4 regions of the Neptunomonas sp. CHC150 genome follow, and region 1 is predicted to be linked to each of the others. Evidence: predicted binding sites of a transcription regulator. Region 1 holds the regulator's gene; each other region holds the start of a gene.
What was found. Region 1 encodes sigma-54, which starts transcription at its own class of promoters, with help from an activator protein. Its sites were predicted from a motif close to TGGCACNNNNNTTGCTNT; they were not measured.

Region 1 (3,496 bases):
TGCACATGCCTATTCGCTACCCAGCTTGCCTTTGCGTTACCTGACGACCGCAAGAAGCCTATCCATATCGCCGCTAATAGCGCTCAGATTGATGAAAATAGCGGAATTACTACCTATACGGGCAACGTGCTTATTACCCAGGGTACTATGAAAATAAAAGCCGCTAAGGTTAACCTTTATCAAAAAAATAATGACGTAAACCGCATTGTCGCCACGGGTAGTCCAGCAAGCTTTAGCCAACAAGCATCAGCAAACCAAGCTATTACCGACGCGTTTGGTCAACGTTTAGAATATCAAGTTGATCAACAAACCATCACAATCACCGGCAACGCTCGCGTAGAACAAGACAAGAACCAATTCAGCGGCGAACGCATTGTCTATCAGATGGAAAAGTCTCTCGTTAATGCCTATAGCGGTGAAGGCAACTCAGGACAGCGCGTACAAATGATTATCCAACCAAAAGCGAAATAATATGATGACGCCGGATAGCACTTTACACGCTCGCAACTTAGCAAAATCATACAAAAAACGTAATGTCGTTCGCGATGTATCCCTCTCGGTCAATAGCGGTGAAATCGTAGGACTTCTGGGTCCCAATGGTGCCGGTAAAACTACCTGCTTTTACATGATTGTGGGCTTGGTCAAAGCTGATAACGGCTCAATAGCTATCAACGAAGAAACGATTACCCCTTTGGCTATGCACCAACGCGCACGCAAAGGAATTGGTTACTTACCTCAAGAAGCGTCTATTTTTCGAAAGCTCAGTGTTGAAGATAACTTACTTGGCATTTTAGAAATGCGAAAAGAGCTATCAGTTGATCAACAAAAAGCCAAAATGGAAGAGTTGCTAGAAGAGTTTCACATTACGCACATACGAAATAGTCTAGGCATGAGCTTGTCTGGTGGAGAACGACGCCGAGTCGAAATAGCGCGTGCCCTAGCCTCCGAGCCCGCTTTTATTTTGTTAGACGAACCCTTTGCAGGGGTTGACCCAATCTCTGTAAATGATATTAAAAAGACGATAAAACACCTACAATCAAAAGGTATTGGAGTCTTAATAACGGACCACAATGTCAGAGAAACACTCGACATTTGTGAGAAAGCCTACATAGTCAGTGAAGGTGTTATCCTAGCTGAAGGCGAGCCAAGCGATATACTGGCAAATGAAAAAGTTCGTGCTGCTTACCTCGGCGAATCGTTTCGACTATAAGCAACACCTCGTGTTTTCTGGAGTCTACTTGTAATTTATGAAGCAGTCATTACAGTTAAAAATGGGGCAACATCTCACGATGACCCCACAATTACAGCAAGCAATTCGCTTACTGCAATTATCGACACTTGATCTACAGCAGGAGATTCAATCTGCATTAGACAGCAATCCCATGCTGGAAACTAATGAAGACAGTGAAGACAATGCGGCTCCGCAGGACAACTCTACACAGAGCGAGCAGCCTAGCAATTCAGATCAAACCCCATCGGAATACACGGCGCAAACAACACAAGAATCGACACAATCTGACGACCAAGAACCCGACTCTTTTGACGACAAGTGGAACGATGACATCCCCAGTGAGTTATCAACCGATTCATCTTGGGACGACACTTACCAAACTAGCAGCAACACATCGAGCACAAGTAATCGTGACGATGACAGCTTTTTTGAATCGAATGATAGTGCCGAGGAGAGTCTCCAAGACCATTTGCTATGGCAACTTAACCTAACAAGGATGTCCGCAGACGACCGTTTAGTTGCTGAAGCCATTATCGATGCGATCGACAACGAAGGCTATTTACGCCTTAACATTGAAGAGCTGCTTGAAGACTTTAAACGCCAAGAACCAGAACGCTTCCAAGAAGCAGAACTGGAAGAGTTCGAAGCCGTATTGCATCGCGTACAGCAGTTTGATCCGCCCGGTGTAGCGGCCCGCGACTTAGGTGAATGCCTGTGCATACAATTAAAACAATTACCTGAGCCGCCTCCTTTGTTAGCGCAAACGTTGAACTTGTGCCAACATTATATCCACTTACTGGGTAACCATGATTACAAACAATTGATGCGCAAGCTACGCATCAAAGAACCACAATTACAGGCTATTATTGAACTCATTCAAACGCTAAACCCGCAGCCGGGAGCAATGATTTCACCTTCAAAAGCTGAATATGTGATTCCAGATGTTTTTGTGGAAAAGCTCAAAGGTGTTTGGACCGTGCGCTTGAATTCTGAAGCTTCACCTAATTTACGGATCAACACTCAGTATGCTGATTTGATTCGCCGAGCGGACTCCAGCGCGGATAACACCTATTTAAAAAACCATTTACAGGAAGCACGCTGGTTTATTAAGAGTCTACTCAGCCGAAATGAAACTCTGCTAAAAGTTTCAAGTCAAATTATCGAAAGGCAAGTAGATTTTCTTGAGCATGGTGAAGAAGCTATGAAGCCCATGGTGTTACATGACATTGCCGAAGCAGTTGAGATGCACGAATCCACTATCTCACGTGTGACGACACAAAAATTCATGCACACACCTCGCGGAATATTTGAGCTAAAGTACTTCTTTTCAAGCCATGTCAACACCAGCGATGGTGGCGCAGCCTCATCAACAGCCATACGAGCGGTCATAAAAAAACTGATAGCTGCCGAAAACCCTGCTAAACCTTTAAGTGATAGTAAAATTGCTCAACTTCTCGATGAAGAAGGAATCCAGGTCGCTCGAAGGACGATCGCCAAATATCGCGAAGCGATGGGAATCGCTCCTTCTAATGAACGCAAGCGTCTGGTTTAATAACGATACGCATACGACTGAAGAGTCGTGCTAAGGAGACAATCTATGCAGATCAATATCACAGGTCACCATGTAGAACTGACTGAAGCACTGTCCGAGTATGTACACACTAAGTTTGACAAGCTAGAACGCCATTTCGATAACATCACTAACGTACAAGTGACCTTGAGTGTTGATAAACAGCGGCAAATTGCCGAAGCTGACATGCATATTGCTGGAGGCGAAATATTTGCAACCAGTGAGCAGCCGGATATGTATGCGGCCATTGATGCCCTGACGGATAAGCTAGACCGTCAAATCATCAAACATAAAGAAAAGCTCAAGAGCCATAAATAACCTTCTAATAACTAATTGAAGTCATATGCCCATAATTTCTCTGTTAACACCTAGCCGCACTCTACAAGCAGTAGAGGGCGGCAGCAAAAAGCGCGTGCTAGAAATGGCAAGCAAACTCATTGCTGAATCAGTCGGTGAAGAAGTCACACACGAACTTATCTTCACCGGCCTAATTGGCAGAGAAAGGCTGGGCAGTACCGGCATCGGTGAAGGGGTTGCTATACCCCATTGCCGATTAGCGGGTATCGAAGCACCGATAGGAGCGCTGATTCACTTAGCAGAGCCTATCGATTTTGATGCTATCGACAGCCGTCCTGTAGATTTACTGTTCTTTTTGCTAGTCCCTGAAGCGGCCTGTGATGAGCACCTCGGCACTT
Region 2 (3,496 bases), on a different contig from region 1:
ACAAATCCTGATCAATTTCAGGTGTAAATTGTCTTTTTTAGCTAGGCTAATGAATAAAAACGCTTTTTTTAGGTTTTTTTGTAACTTTTTTAAAGAAGTGTATTGACACTTTCTCTGAACTCTATAGAATCTGCGCCCATCCTTCGGAGGGGTGGCTGAGTGGCCGAAAGCACCGGTCTTGAAAACCGGCGAGTCGAGAGGCTCCCAGGGTTCGAATCCCTGCCCCTCCGCCATTAAAGGATACTGAAGTTCCTCGATAGCTCAGTTGGTAGAGCAGTAGACTGTTAATCTATTGGTCGCTGGTTCGAGTCCAGCTCGAGGAGCCACTTCAGGGTTTCAAAAAGTGGGGCGTTAGCTCAGTGGTAGAGCAGTTGGCTTTTAACCAATTGGTCATAGGTTCAAATCCTATACGCCCCACCACTTTTGATTCAGCAGTAAACCTATAGGATGGGGCGTTAGCTCAGTGGTAGAGCAGTTGGCTTTTAACCAATTGGTCATAGGTTCAAATCCTATACGCCCCACCATCCTTTCTTATTCTTCCTGTTTCTTCTATAGCAATACATCCTTTCTATATTTCAGCTTTTTTCCGAGTTCGTTTCTGTTCTGGTATTTCGGTATCTAATTTGCAGTGCTTGTTGTTGCGGCCATAGGCGGCTTTATCGCAGCTAATCATCTACGGCCTAATTAGCAATCATCTAGAACCTACCGGAGGTAACATGGATAAGTTAGCAATGACTGAAGCAATAATGGCTAAAAAGGCAGAAAAGGGTCTGACATGGGAGGGCATCGCCAACGAAATTGGTTGTTCGCCTGTGTGGCTTACATCGGCGTGTCTTGGGATGAATAGTGCCTCTGCGGAAAAGGCGGCTGCTATAGCTGAGTATCTAGAGTTGTCTTGCGAGGTTGCAGAAGCATTAACGGCTTTCCCGACCAAAGTGTGGGATCAAGTGGTCCCTACTGACCCGCTGGTTTATCGGCTTTACGAAATCATGGGGGTGTATGGCGGGACGTTGAAGGAGGTCATCCAAGAAAAGTTTGGTGATGGAATTATGAGTGCAATCGACTTCACCATGGAGGTCGATAAAGTTGAGGACCCTAAAGGAGACCGTGTGGTGTTGACCATGAGTGGTAAATTCCTGCCTTACAAGAGTTGGTAATCATAGCGGTATGAGCATGACGGCTTGCTTGTGTTTGAGGCCTGCTTTGTCTTGAAGTCGGGTTTTGGTGCTTTATTCGCGGGTAGTGTGGTCGGCTGAGTAAAGTGTACGTTTTTTGTGCACTTTCTTCGTTAAATTTTGCGGTTGGCGCGCTTATGAGGCGTGAATAGCACGTTAGAATTTAGCGTTTTGTTGTAAATACCAACTTGGTGTATGTATTTTGCTAGCATTATTTTTTAATCTCTCATTCTCTGATTGCCTTAAAAATAGGGTGATTATGTAAAGGTTAGGTGTGGCTTTTTGTGTTTTTCTGTTGGTTTCGGCCTTGTTTGGAATAGTTATTGCTCAAACAGCTTGTGAGGAAGAGATTGGTAAAGATGATTTACGCCCTTCCTGTTATTAGCTAATTGCCAATACAGGCATTACTTAGAGAGAGATTAACTATGTCCTATTTAGTCCCTACGGAGTTTGTGACAAAGATGGTGGATGCGGGTGAATCCAAAATCTTTATGTCGACACGAGATACGCTTATTCGCGCCTTTATGGCGGGAGCTATATTGGCGCTGGCCGCTGTATTTGCGGTAACTATTGCCGTGCAAACGGGAGTGTTTTTAATTGGCGCAATACTGTTTCCTGTTGGCTTTTGTATGCTGTATTTGATGGGATTTGATTTACTGACGGGGGTGTTTGTATTGTGCCCATTAGCACTGCTTGATAAGCGACCTGGTGTGACCGTCAATGGTATTTTGCGCAACTGGGGCTTGGTGTTCCTCGGTAACTTTGCTGGAGCGTTAACGGTCGCCTTTATGATGGCATTTGTGTTTACGTATGGCTTTTCGATTGAACCAGGAGCTGTGGGTCAAAAGATTGCTGAAATAGGGCATGCGCGTACAGTTGGTTATGCTGAGCACGGTGCTGCGGGCTGGTTTACTATCTTTTTGCGCGGCATGCTGTGTAACTGGATGGTATCCATGGGGGTTGTAGGCGCGATGGTTTCAACCTCGGTAAGTGGTAAGGTAATCGCGATGTGGATGCCTATCATGCTCTTCTTCTTTATGGGTTTTGAACACTCGGTTGTGAATATGTTCCTTTTCCCATCAGGTATCATCATGGGCGGTGATTTCTCGATTGCTGACTATTTTATTTGGAATGAGATTCCAACAGCGCTGGGTAACCTTGTAGGTGGTTTGGCTTTTACAGGCTTGACCTTGTATAGCACTCATGTTCGTACGGGTGCTAAACGTAAAGCAATGTAAGTGAGTGCCATCACCAAGATAAATTGATTTGTCGCTGTGGGTACAAAACTAAAGCCAGTATGTTTGTGGCAGCGATAAATAAAAATAAGCCTTGGCTGGAAACAGCCGAGGCTTTTTCGTCGTTAAAAAGGCGCCATATGAGTCAGTTGCGAGTATCAATAGGCCAGTGCTCTGATAAAGGGCTTAAAGCAGTTAATCAGGACTTTCACGGAGTGTTAGTGCCTAAAGAGCCGCAATTGAGTGCGAAAGGTGTGGCTGTGGTGTTGGCTGATGGAATCAGTAGTAGCGATGTAAGTCAGGAGGCTAGTGAGTCTTCTGTTACTGGCTTTTTGGCGGATTATTACTGTACTTCTGAGGCATGGTCGGTAAAAAAATCTGCTCAAACTGTATTGGGTGCTACGAACTCATGGCTGTATTCCCAAACTCGGCAGAGTCAGTATCGGTATGATAAAGACCGAGGCTATGTCTGTACCTTAAGTGCTTTGATTGTAAAGTCCACCACGGCTCATGTATTTCATGTGGGGGATGCGCGTGTTTATCGGCTTCGTGGTGATGATTGGGAGCAGCTGACCGACGATCATCGGTTTTGGGTGTCGCAAGATACCAGCTATTTGAGCCGTGCTATGGGTATGGATTCGCACCTAGAGGTTGACTACAGCGCGTATCCATTAATTGAGGGGGATGTTTTTGTTCTGGCGACTGATGGAGTCTATGAGTTTGTAGCGGATAAGTTTGTTCGCCAGGCGATTGAAGGTAGTCATAATGATTTAGATAAAGCGGCTAAGCTGATTCTTGAGGAAGCACTTGAGCAGGGCAGTGATGATAATGTAACGGTGCAGGTGGTTAGAGTTGACTCACTACCTGAGCAAGACGTTAAATCGCTCTATCATGAATTGACTGAGTTGCCATTCCCGCCAGTGTTAGAGGCGCGTATGGAGTTTGATGGCTATCTCATTATCCGAGAGCTTTATGCAAGTAGCCGTAGTCATGTTTTGTTGGCGGTCGATACTCAAACGCAGCAGCAGGTAGTCTTAAAAACCCCTTCCGTTGATCTAAGAGATGATCCTGCATATCTAGAACGTT
Region 3 (3,496 bases), on a different contig from region 1:
AAATCTGAATTGAACATTGGATATATCCCCCTACTCGACTGTATACCCGTAGTAGCTGCAAAAGAGTTAGGCTTTTTTGAAGAAGCGGGCTTATCCGTAACACTTAGCCGCGAATCATCGTGGGCAAGCATTCGAGATAAAGTGCAGTATGGCCTGTTAGACGCCGCCCCAATGCCGGCAGGTATTGTGTTAGCCAGTGCTATGCGCTTAGGTGCTAGCCAACCTATGGTGACGGCTATGGGACTGGGGCTAAACGGCAATGCCATTACGGTCTCAAAGACCTTATGGGAGGCAATCAACCCATCCAATATTGCACTCAATAGCGAGCAAGCGGCGCTGGCACTAAAAAGCTACCTTGAAGGTTTTGAGGGTACTCTAAACGTTGCTTCTGTCCATACGTATTCCACCCATCACTTTCTATTACGGGAATGGCTGCAGCACTTTGATATAGACCCGCAAGGGAAACTAAAACTGATCGTTGTGCCTCCTCCGCAAATGGTTGATGCCATGCAGCGCGGCGTGATTGATATTTTTTGTGTGGGCGAACCTTGGAACAGTTTGGCGCAGGCCAAAGGCGTTGGACACAAACTGCTAAGCGGCCATCAAATTTGGGAAAATGCACCAGATAAAGTGCTCGGTGTGACTAAAGCTTGGAGCGAAAGCAACCCTGCAACCCACCAACGCCTCATTGCCGCTCTTTTAAAAGCTTGCTCGTGGTTAGATAACGAAACAAACAAACTGAGTGGATTTGCACTGTTATTAAACAACGATTACATCCCTATTGATGACATTGATAGTATCAACCTGCTATTTGGGCAGCATAGCTTTACTCCGCCCATTGCTACCTTCCCATGGCTATCGCAGGCCAGATGGTTTAGCCAACACATTCTCAATGTCAGCGATCACAATCAGGCGCCAGAGTCTTTGGATAACATTGTCGAACAAACCTATTTAACGAGCTTATACCGCGAGGTAGCCAGTGCGCTCGACATAAACCTCCCTTGTGAGAACACAAAAGACGAAGGCGTTCATGCTGGCAATTGGGAAATAGCCGGCACACACCACCCTATTGTCATGCCGTCCGATATTCGTTTTCGATAGAGGACTAAGGGCCTAGTAAATGTGCGCCAACCTAGTGCCTAACTGGGTAGTGGCGCTCAAAAAATGCACAAATTAATGCACTATTAGCTAGGCCATCCTCACTAAACTCACATAGTTTTTCTCTTAAAAGCCCGTTATAGCGGGCTTTTTAAATATTTGGCACGCTCTCTGCTATATCAAATTAAGTACATACACATCATTAAATATGTACACATAATTTATTTAGGCAAAGGCGCCCTTTGGACCGGATCTCACCCTCCGGTCGGGGCGCCTTTTCTGTTTTTATACTTAGGGAGCTTGAAACATGTCCAACGATTTTCTGAAAAAGAATGTTCTGAAGTCTGTCATCGGCCGCCGTAACTTGTTACGCAAAACCGTTATGACATTTGGTGCGGCTGCGGTTTCAAGCCTATTGGCTTTCACACCTGCTCACGCAGAAATAGGCGAGCCGGAAAAAGAAGATCTTAAGTTCGGCTTCATTAAATTAACGGATATGGCGCCTTTGGCCATTGCTTACGAGAAAGGCTATTTCGAAGATGAAGGCTTGTATGTCACTCTCGAAGCACAAGCAAACTGGAAAGTCTTATTAGATCGCGTAATCGACGGCCAGCTTGACGGTGCTCATATGCTCGCAGGCCAACCCTTAGGTGCAACCATCGGTTACGGTACTGAAGCGCATATCATCACTGCATTCAGCATGGACTTAAACGGTAACGCGATTACCGTATCTAACGATATCTGGGAGCAAATGAAACCCAATATCCCAACAGGCGCTGATGGAAAACCCGTACACCCCATCAAAGCAGATGCTTTAAAGCCTGTTGTCGAAAAGTTTAAGTCAGAAGGCAAACCTTTCAAAATGGGTATGGTTTTCCCTGTTTCGACCCACAATTACGAGCTACGTTATTGGTTAGCTGCTGGCGGTATAAACCCAGGGTTCTACTCTTCAGGCTCTGATGTGCAAGGCATTACCAATGCTGACGCTTTGCTATCAGTAACGCCACCACCTCAAATGCCCGCCACAATGGAAGCTGGCACTATTTATGGTTATTGCGTAGGCGAGCCATGGAACCAACAAGCTGTATTTAAAGGGATTGGGGTTCCTGTGGTGACCGATTACGAGATTTGGCGTGATAACCCAGAGAAAGTTTTTGGCGTATCCAGCCAATGGGCTGATCAATACCCCAATACACACTTACGCGTCGTAAAAGCGATGATCCGCGCCGCTAAATGGCTAGATGAAGACAACAACGCCAACCGTCCTGAAGCGGTGAAAATATTGTCGCAACCCAACTATGTGGGTGCAGATTACGACGTTATCGCCAACTCGATGACAGGTACATTTGAGTATGAAAAAGGCGACAAGCGTGATGTGCCTGATTTCAACGTATTCTTCCGCTACAACGCAACCTACCCTTACTATTCAGACGCCATTTGGTATCTAACGCAAATGCGCCGTTGGGGGCAAATTGACGAGCAAAAGCCTGATAGCTGGTACATGGATATCGCTAAAAAAGTGTATCGTCCTGACATTTACGCCCAAGCGGCTCAAGCCTTAATTGAAGAAGGCACGATGGAAGCGTCTGATTTTCCAGACTTCGCAACAGAAGATGGTTTCAAACCACCGCAGACAGGCTTTATCGATGGGATTACCTATGATGGTAAGCAACCAAACGATTACCTCACCAAGTTCAAAATTGGTTTGAAAAACGACGAAAAGATCTAATTGTAGATCACAGTAAAACCTGACCCTGCCCCACCACGGCTGGTGGGGCACCTACAGGAGCCGAATGATGAGCGCTATATTATTAAAAATGAGTTGGCTTGAGCCGTTTGTTAAGATCGCACAGGGCGAGCGTCCGGGTGATCAATTAATGGTAATACTTCGATCAATTGGAGTGCCGTTAATTGGACTAGTGATCTTTTTATTCATCTGGCAAGTTGGCGCCAAAAATATCAATACATCGCTCGGTACCTTCCCCGGCCCTGCTGCGGTGTATGAGCAAACAGTTAATTTGTTTGCCGAGCACAACGCAGAGCGAGAAAAAGAAAAAGCATTTTACGAGCGCCAAGAAGTGCGCAACGAAAAAAAGCTGGCTAAGAACCCAGATGCAGAAGTAAAGATTCGCCCCTACACAGGTGCACCAACATTTATTGATCAAATCTGGACCAGTTTAGGCACAGTCATGACGGGCTTTTTAGTCGCCTCGTTGGTGGCCATCCCTCTAGGCATCATGATTGGATTAAATTCAACGTTATACACGGCTATCAACCCCCTTATTCAATTGTTCAAGCCAGTTTCGCCTTTGGCTTGGTTACCGCTGGTGACTATGGTCGTTTCGGCAGTGTATGTCACAGACGATCCTATGTTTGCCAAGTCCTTTGTCACATCGGT
Region 4 (3,496 bases), on a different contig from region 1:
CACGTTTGCTTCCGTTTGGCTTACACGTCGAATGAGGCGATAGAGAAGGCGCATAGGAGCAGAAGAGCCGAGTAATAGGCCAAACTGGTCAAGGTTTGATGAAACGGGTTTCGATTTTCGGCTTTCGTGCTCTTCCTTTAGCTCGATATAAAAATCAGTTAACACATCAGTGATGTGTTTAAGGTCGAGTGGCTTTCTAAAATGATACGCCACCCCTAGATTCATCAATTTGTCTAACCAAGGGTTTGGTTTGCCGTCACTAATGATGATCCATTCCGTGCCGCTAGCCAACGGGTGTTCTTGAAGAGTATGGAAATCCTGCTCACTAAACTGAGTCGGTGCGAGGATAACAAGGTCCGAAGAGTAGGGTGTTTCTATGCTGTCATCGAGCCTTTGAGAGTGGCTAAATTTAAACCCTGTTTTTGTTAAAAGGGGTAGAAGGGATTCTACAATGACCTCGTCTTGGGTCACTAGATGTAAATGTGGCATATGCGGTTCCTTCCTAGTTGCTCTGTGACAATGTAAAAACAAAACATGTTTTGTAAAAAATAAATCTGATATAGCAAATAGTGAAATCCATACATGCAGGAAACTGGATTTTGACCTATTACGTTGGAGACCGCTAAGTAGATTAAAGTTTCCTTAAATTTTTGAGGTATAACGTGGATAGTTCATAAACTAACCATTTTAAAGTACAAGCTAATAAAAAAGGGCGCCTTAGCACCCTTGTGTAAGACTATACAGAGATGGCTCAATGCTTAACAGCCGTTAAGCTATCTTTGATGTCTTTCATCCTATCGTGAGTCACTTGGATCGTGGCGAGGTGTCTTGCTATATCGTTAGCTAAATGGGGACTGTCTACTTTTCGAATATCGTCCCTGAAGATGTTTAATGTAACTTCTTCCGATGCCTCTAACTCTGAAACAAAATGATAATTTGCATCATCAGAGAGTTGCGTACTGACATCGGTGTAGACGGTTCGCATTTTGCCAACAAGAGAGCCGCCTATCTCAGGCGACCCTCCTTTTTCTTCTACCTTTTTAGTCAAGTCTTCGGCTATTTCAGCGCGAATACTGGCCATTTCACGAAAAAGTGACTTGAGATCGCTGTCTGTCACCTCGGCAGCCGCTTGTCTATAGAAGCGTTGGCCGTCATGACAGATCGCTATCAGCTCATTTACTAAGCGATTGTCTTTATTCGCTAGCATAGTCAATCCTCAAGTCGTACATCATGAGTGCGTTACTGCACTACAGTTAAGTTATCTTCCACAGATACAACATTGTCATACCCTTTGGCCATTTCTACGGCCAAGTCTTTAGCCGCGTCGCTCTTCACTTCACCTTGTAAGGTGACAACTCCTTTATCGGTATCAACATCGATTTCGGTTGCCTCTAAGTCGTCATTGGCAGCAAATTCCATGTTAAGCCCAGCAGTAATGGTCATGTCATGCCACGAGCGAGCAAAGCTGCTACCGGCGGTTTCCATATCAGACTTATGATCAGGATTTATCATTAACTCGTTTTTAACATCGCCAACCCCTTCGATGTTTTGAGCGATTTGGCCTGCAAGGTCTTTTTCTGTTTCGCTGTTAACATCGCCAGTCAATGTGACCATACCTTTATTGACCTGAGTGTCGATTTCGAAGTTGTTGAGTTCACCATTCAACATCAATGCAGTTTCAAGCTTTCCATCTATCCATGCATCGTTTGCTTCGCCTTTCCAGGTGTTTTCAGCAGCAAATACAGGAGCAGCGCTCAATGCAGTTACAGTCATGGCAGTGATCAATGCTTTTTTAGTATTCATTTGAAAATTCTCCTTTAGTGAAAGTTACGGTAAGGATAGCGATTACTGTGCCATTTTTAATAAATTGTTATTAATCAGTAGTTTATGTAAATATTTGAGGATTTTTTAATTATTTACTACATGTGTAGCATGTAGTTTTTTCCGAGGGTTTTGCATTCTTTTCATGAATAGATTTTTAAAAATAGCGCATAAAAAAAGCACTCAGATGAGTGCTTTTAAGGGAGTGGGACGCTTAATTACCGCGTTATTTTGTCCAGCTCTTTTTGTGCTTCATCTCGTTCCATACCGTATTTTTCCTGCATGATTCCGAGGAACTTCTCAGTATTACCTTTGGCAACATCTATTTCATCATCGGTAAGCTTGCCCCATTTGGCTTTGATTTCACCTTTGGTTTGTTTCCATTTGCCTTCTAAAATATCAGTATTCATATCCTTCTCCTTAACATACCGAGTTAAATGTAATGGTGGCTTTATCTGCTCCCGTTAGCCTATACGCGGGGTGATCGGCCTTTAATTAGGTGCATCACAATGGACACAACAAGTAGCACTAAAAAGATAAAGAACAATATTTGTGCAATCCCTGTTGCGGCGCCTGCAATTCCACCAAATCCTAAGGCAGCGGCGATAACTGCAACGATAAAAAATACTAATGCCCAACCTAACATGATCATTCTCCTAATCTGTTAATTGTGTAAGGTATAGCGATACTTGTGCCAACTTATTTAAGTGGCTGATTTACATTGCTTAAATCAATTTTTTTGAGGGGTGAGCAACCTTCTTAGGTGTAGCCTTTAGGTACTTACAACAGGCTGGATTGAAAAAAGTACACGGCACAAAAAAGTGAGGTCCGGTGAGATGAAACGGTTTTATTAAAGCATTGGTTTATTAATTGCATGCAATTAGAGACACAAGTGACGAATAGCCCGGACCTTACCCTAAGAGGATTTTCGTATGCCGGTCGATAAGTTATCGAGCCCAATACAGAATGAAGTACCCGCAGCGGACACCACCGCTGATGATAAATCTACAAAGACTATACAAAACGCTTGGATGCCGTTATTTGAAAACTGCAAAGAGAAAAAGACAGGCACCTTATTTATAGCCACCGATGAAAATAAAGCGGGGCAGGTTGTTTTAAATTACGGCCGCCTTGTAGGAGTCGCTTACTCCGGTTTAGTGAATGAAAGCGCGATTGCCAAACTAAGTGAACTGGCACGCACTAGCGAGTTACGGTTTTCATTCTCAAGTAACTTACAGTACCCATTGTTGTATGTGCTTGATGAAGCCGAAGGTGATGCGCTGCTGGAATCGCTGGGTTTCATTGCGGAGGTTGAGCCTGAAGCTACCCCCGTGATTGATTACCCCACAGCTGAAGATGAAGAAAATAGCCAAGAAAATACAAAGCCTAAATCTGAACGCATATACCGTGGGCAAAGAGTATTAGAAGAAAGCCCGGTTCGCCCCAAAAGCCACTCGCGCCGGTATCGTGGCCAAGTGGTATCTGACTAATATTTGCAGGGTAATCACAGCAAAGGAGAGCGTAGTAGTGTGTCCGAGGGCTTTTCGCCAAAAAGTTCTCGGTAGTCTTTTGCGAACTGGCTTAAATGCCAAAAGCCCCAATAGCTTGCAATATTCGCTACAGATTGCTGCTCGCTAGAGGCTAAACTGAGTGCGCGTCTAACGCTATTTAAACG

Region 2: a site for sigma-54 is predicted at 1,488-1,505, ahead of OW491_RS00500 (formate/nitrite transporter family protein). Genes of this name have one in related genera too.
Region 3: a site for sigma-54 is predicted at 1,259-1,276, ahead of OW491_RS06585 (CmpA/NrtA family ABC transporter substrate-binding protein). Genes of this name have one in related genera too.
Region 4: a site for sigma-54 is predicted at 1,839-1,856, ahead of OW491_RS06305 (BON domain-containing protein). Genes of this name have one in related genera too.

Annotation. Positions count from the first base shown of each region.
Region 1 is NZ_JAPNXU010000012.1:57,759-61,254, reverse strand. It holds gene lptA (lipopolysaccharide transport periplasmic protein LptA) at 1-471, shown strand, start outside; gene lptB (LPS export ABC transporter ATP-binding protein) at 476-1,210, shown strand; gene OW491_RS16110 (RNA polymerase factor sigma-54) at 1,248-2,783, shown strand; gene hpf (ribosome hibernation promoting factor) at 2,829-3,119, shown strand; gene ptsN (PTS IIA-like nitrogen regulatory protein PtsN) at 3,145-3,496, shown strand, end outside.
Region 2 is NZ_JAPNXU010000001.1:89,240-92,735, forward strand. It holds gene OW491_RS00470 (LysR family transcriptional regulator) at 1-27, shown strand, start outside; tRNA gene OW491_RS00475 (tRNA-Ser) at 146-233, shown strand; tRNA gene OW491_RS00480 (tRNA-Asn) at 251-326, shown strand; tRNA gene OW491_RS00485 (tRNA-Lys) at 346-420, shown strand; tRNA gene OW491_RS00490 (tRNA-Lys) at 450-524, shown strand; gene cynS (cyanase) at 717-1,157, shown strand; gene OW491_RS00500 (formate/nitrite transporter family protein) at 1,601-2,413, shown strand; gene OW491_RS00505 (bifunctional protein-serine/threonine kinase/phosphatase) at 2,551-3,496, shown strand, end outside.
Region 3 is NZ_JAPNXU010000006.1:95,717-99,212, reverse strand. It holds gene OW491_RS06590 (CmpA/NrtA family ABC transporter substrate-binding protein) at 1-1,101, shown strand, start outside; gene OW491_RS06585 (CmpA/NrtA family ABC transporter substrate-binding protein) at 1,481-2,827, shown strand; gene OW491_RS06580 (ABC transporter permease) at 2,895-3,496, shown strand, end outside.
Region 4 is NZ_JAPNXU010000006.1:26,196-29,691, forward strand. It holds gene OW491_RS06295 (sigma-54 dependent transcriptional regulator) at 1-489, opposite strand, end outside; gene OW491_RS06300 (PA2169 family four-helix-bundle protein) at 752-1,207, opposite strand; gene OW491_RS06305 (BON domain-containing protein) at 1,240-1,803, opposite strand; gene OW491_RS06310 (CsbD family protein) at 2,040-2,231, opposite strand; gene OW491_RS06315 (DUF1328 domain-containing protein) at 2,291-2,467, opposite strand; gene OW491_RS06320 (hypothetical protein) at 2,754-3,311, shown strand; gene OW491_RS06325 (helix-turn-helix domain-containing protein) at 3,326-3,496, opposite strand, start outside.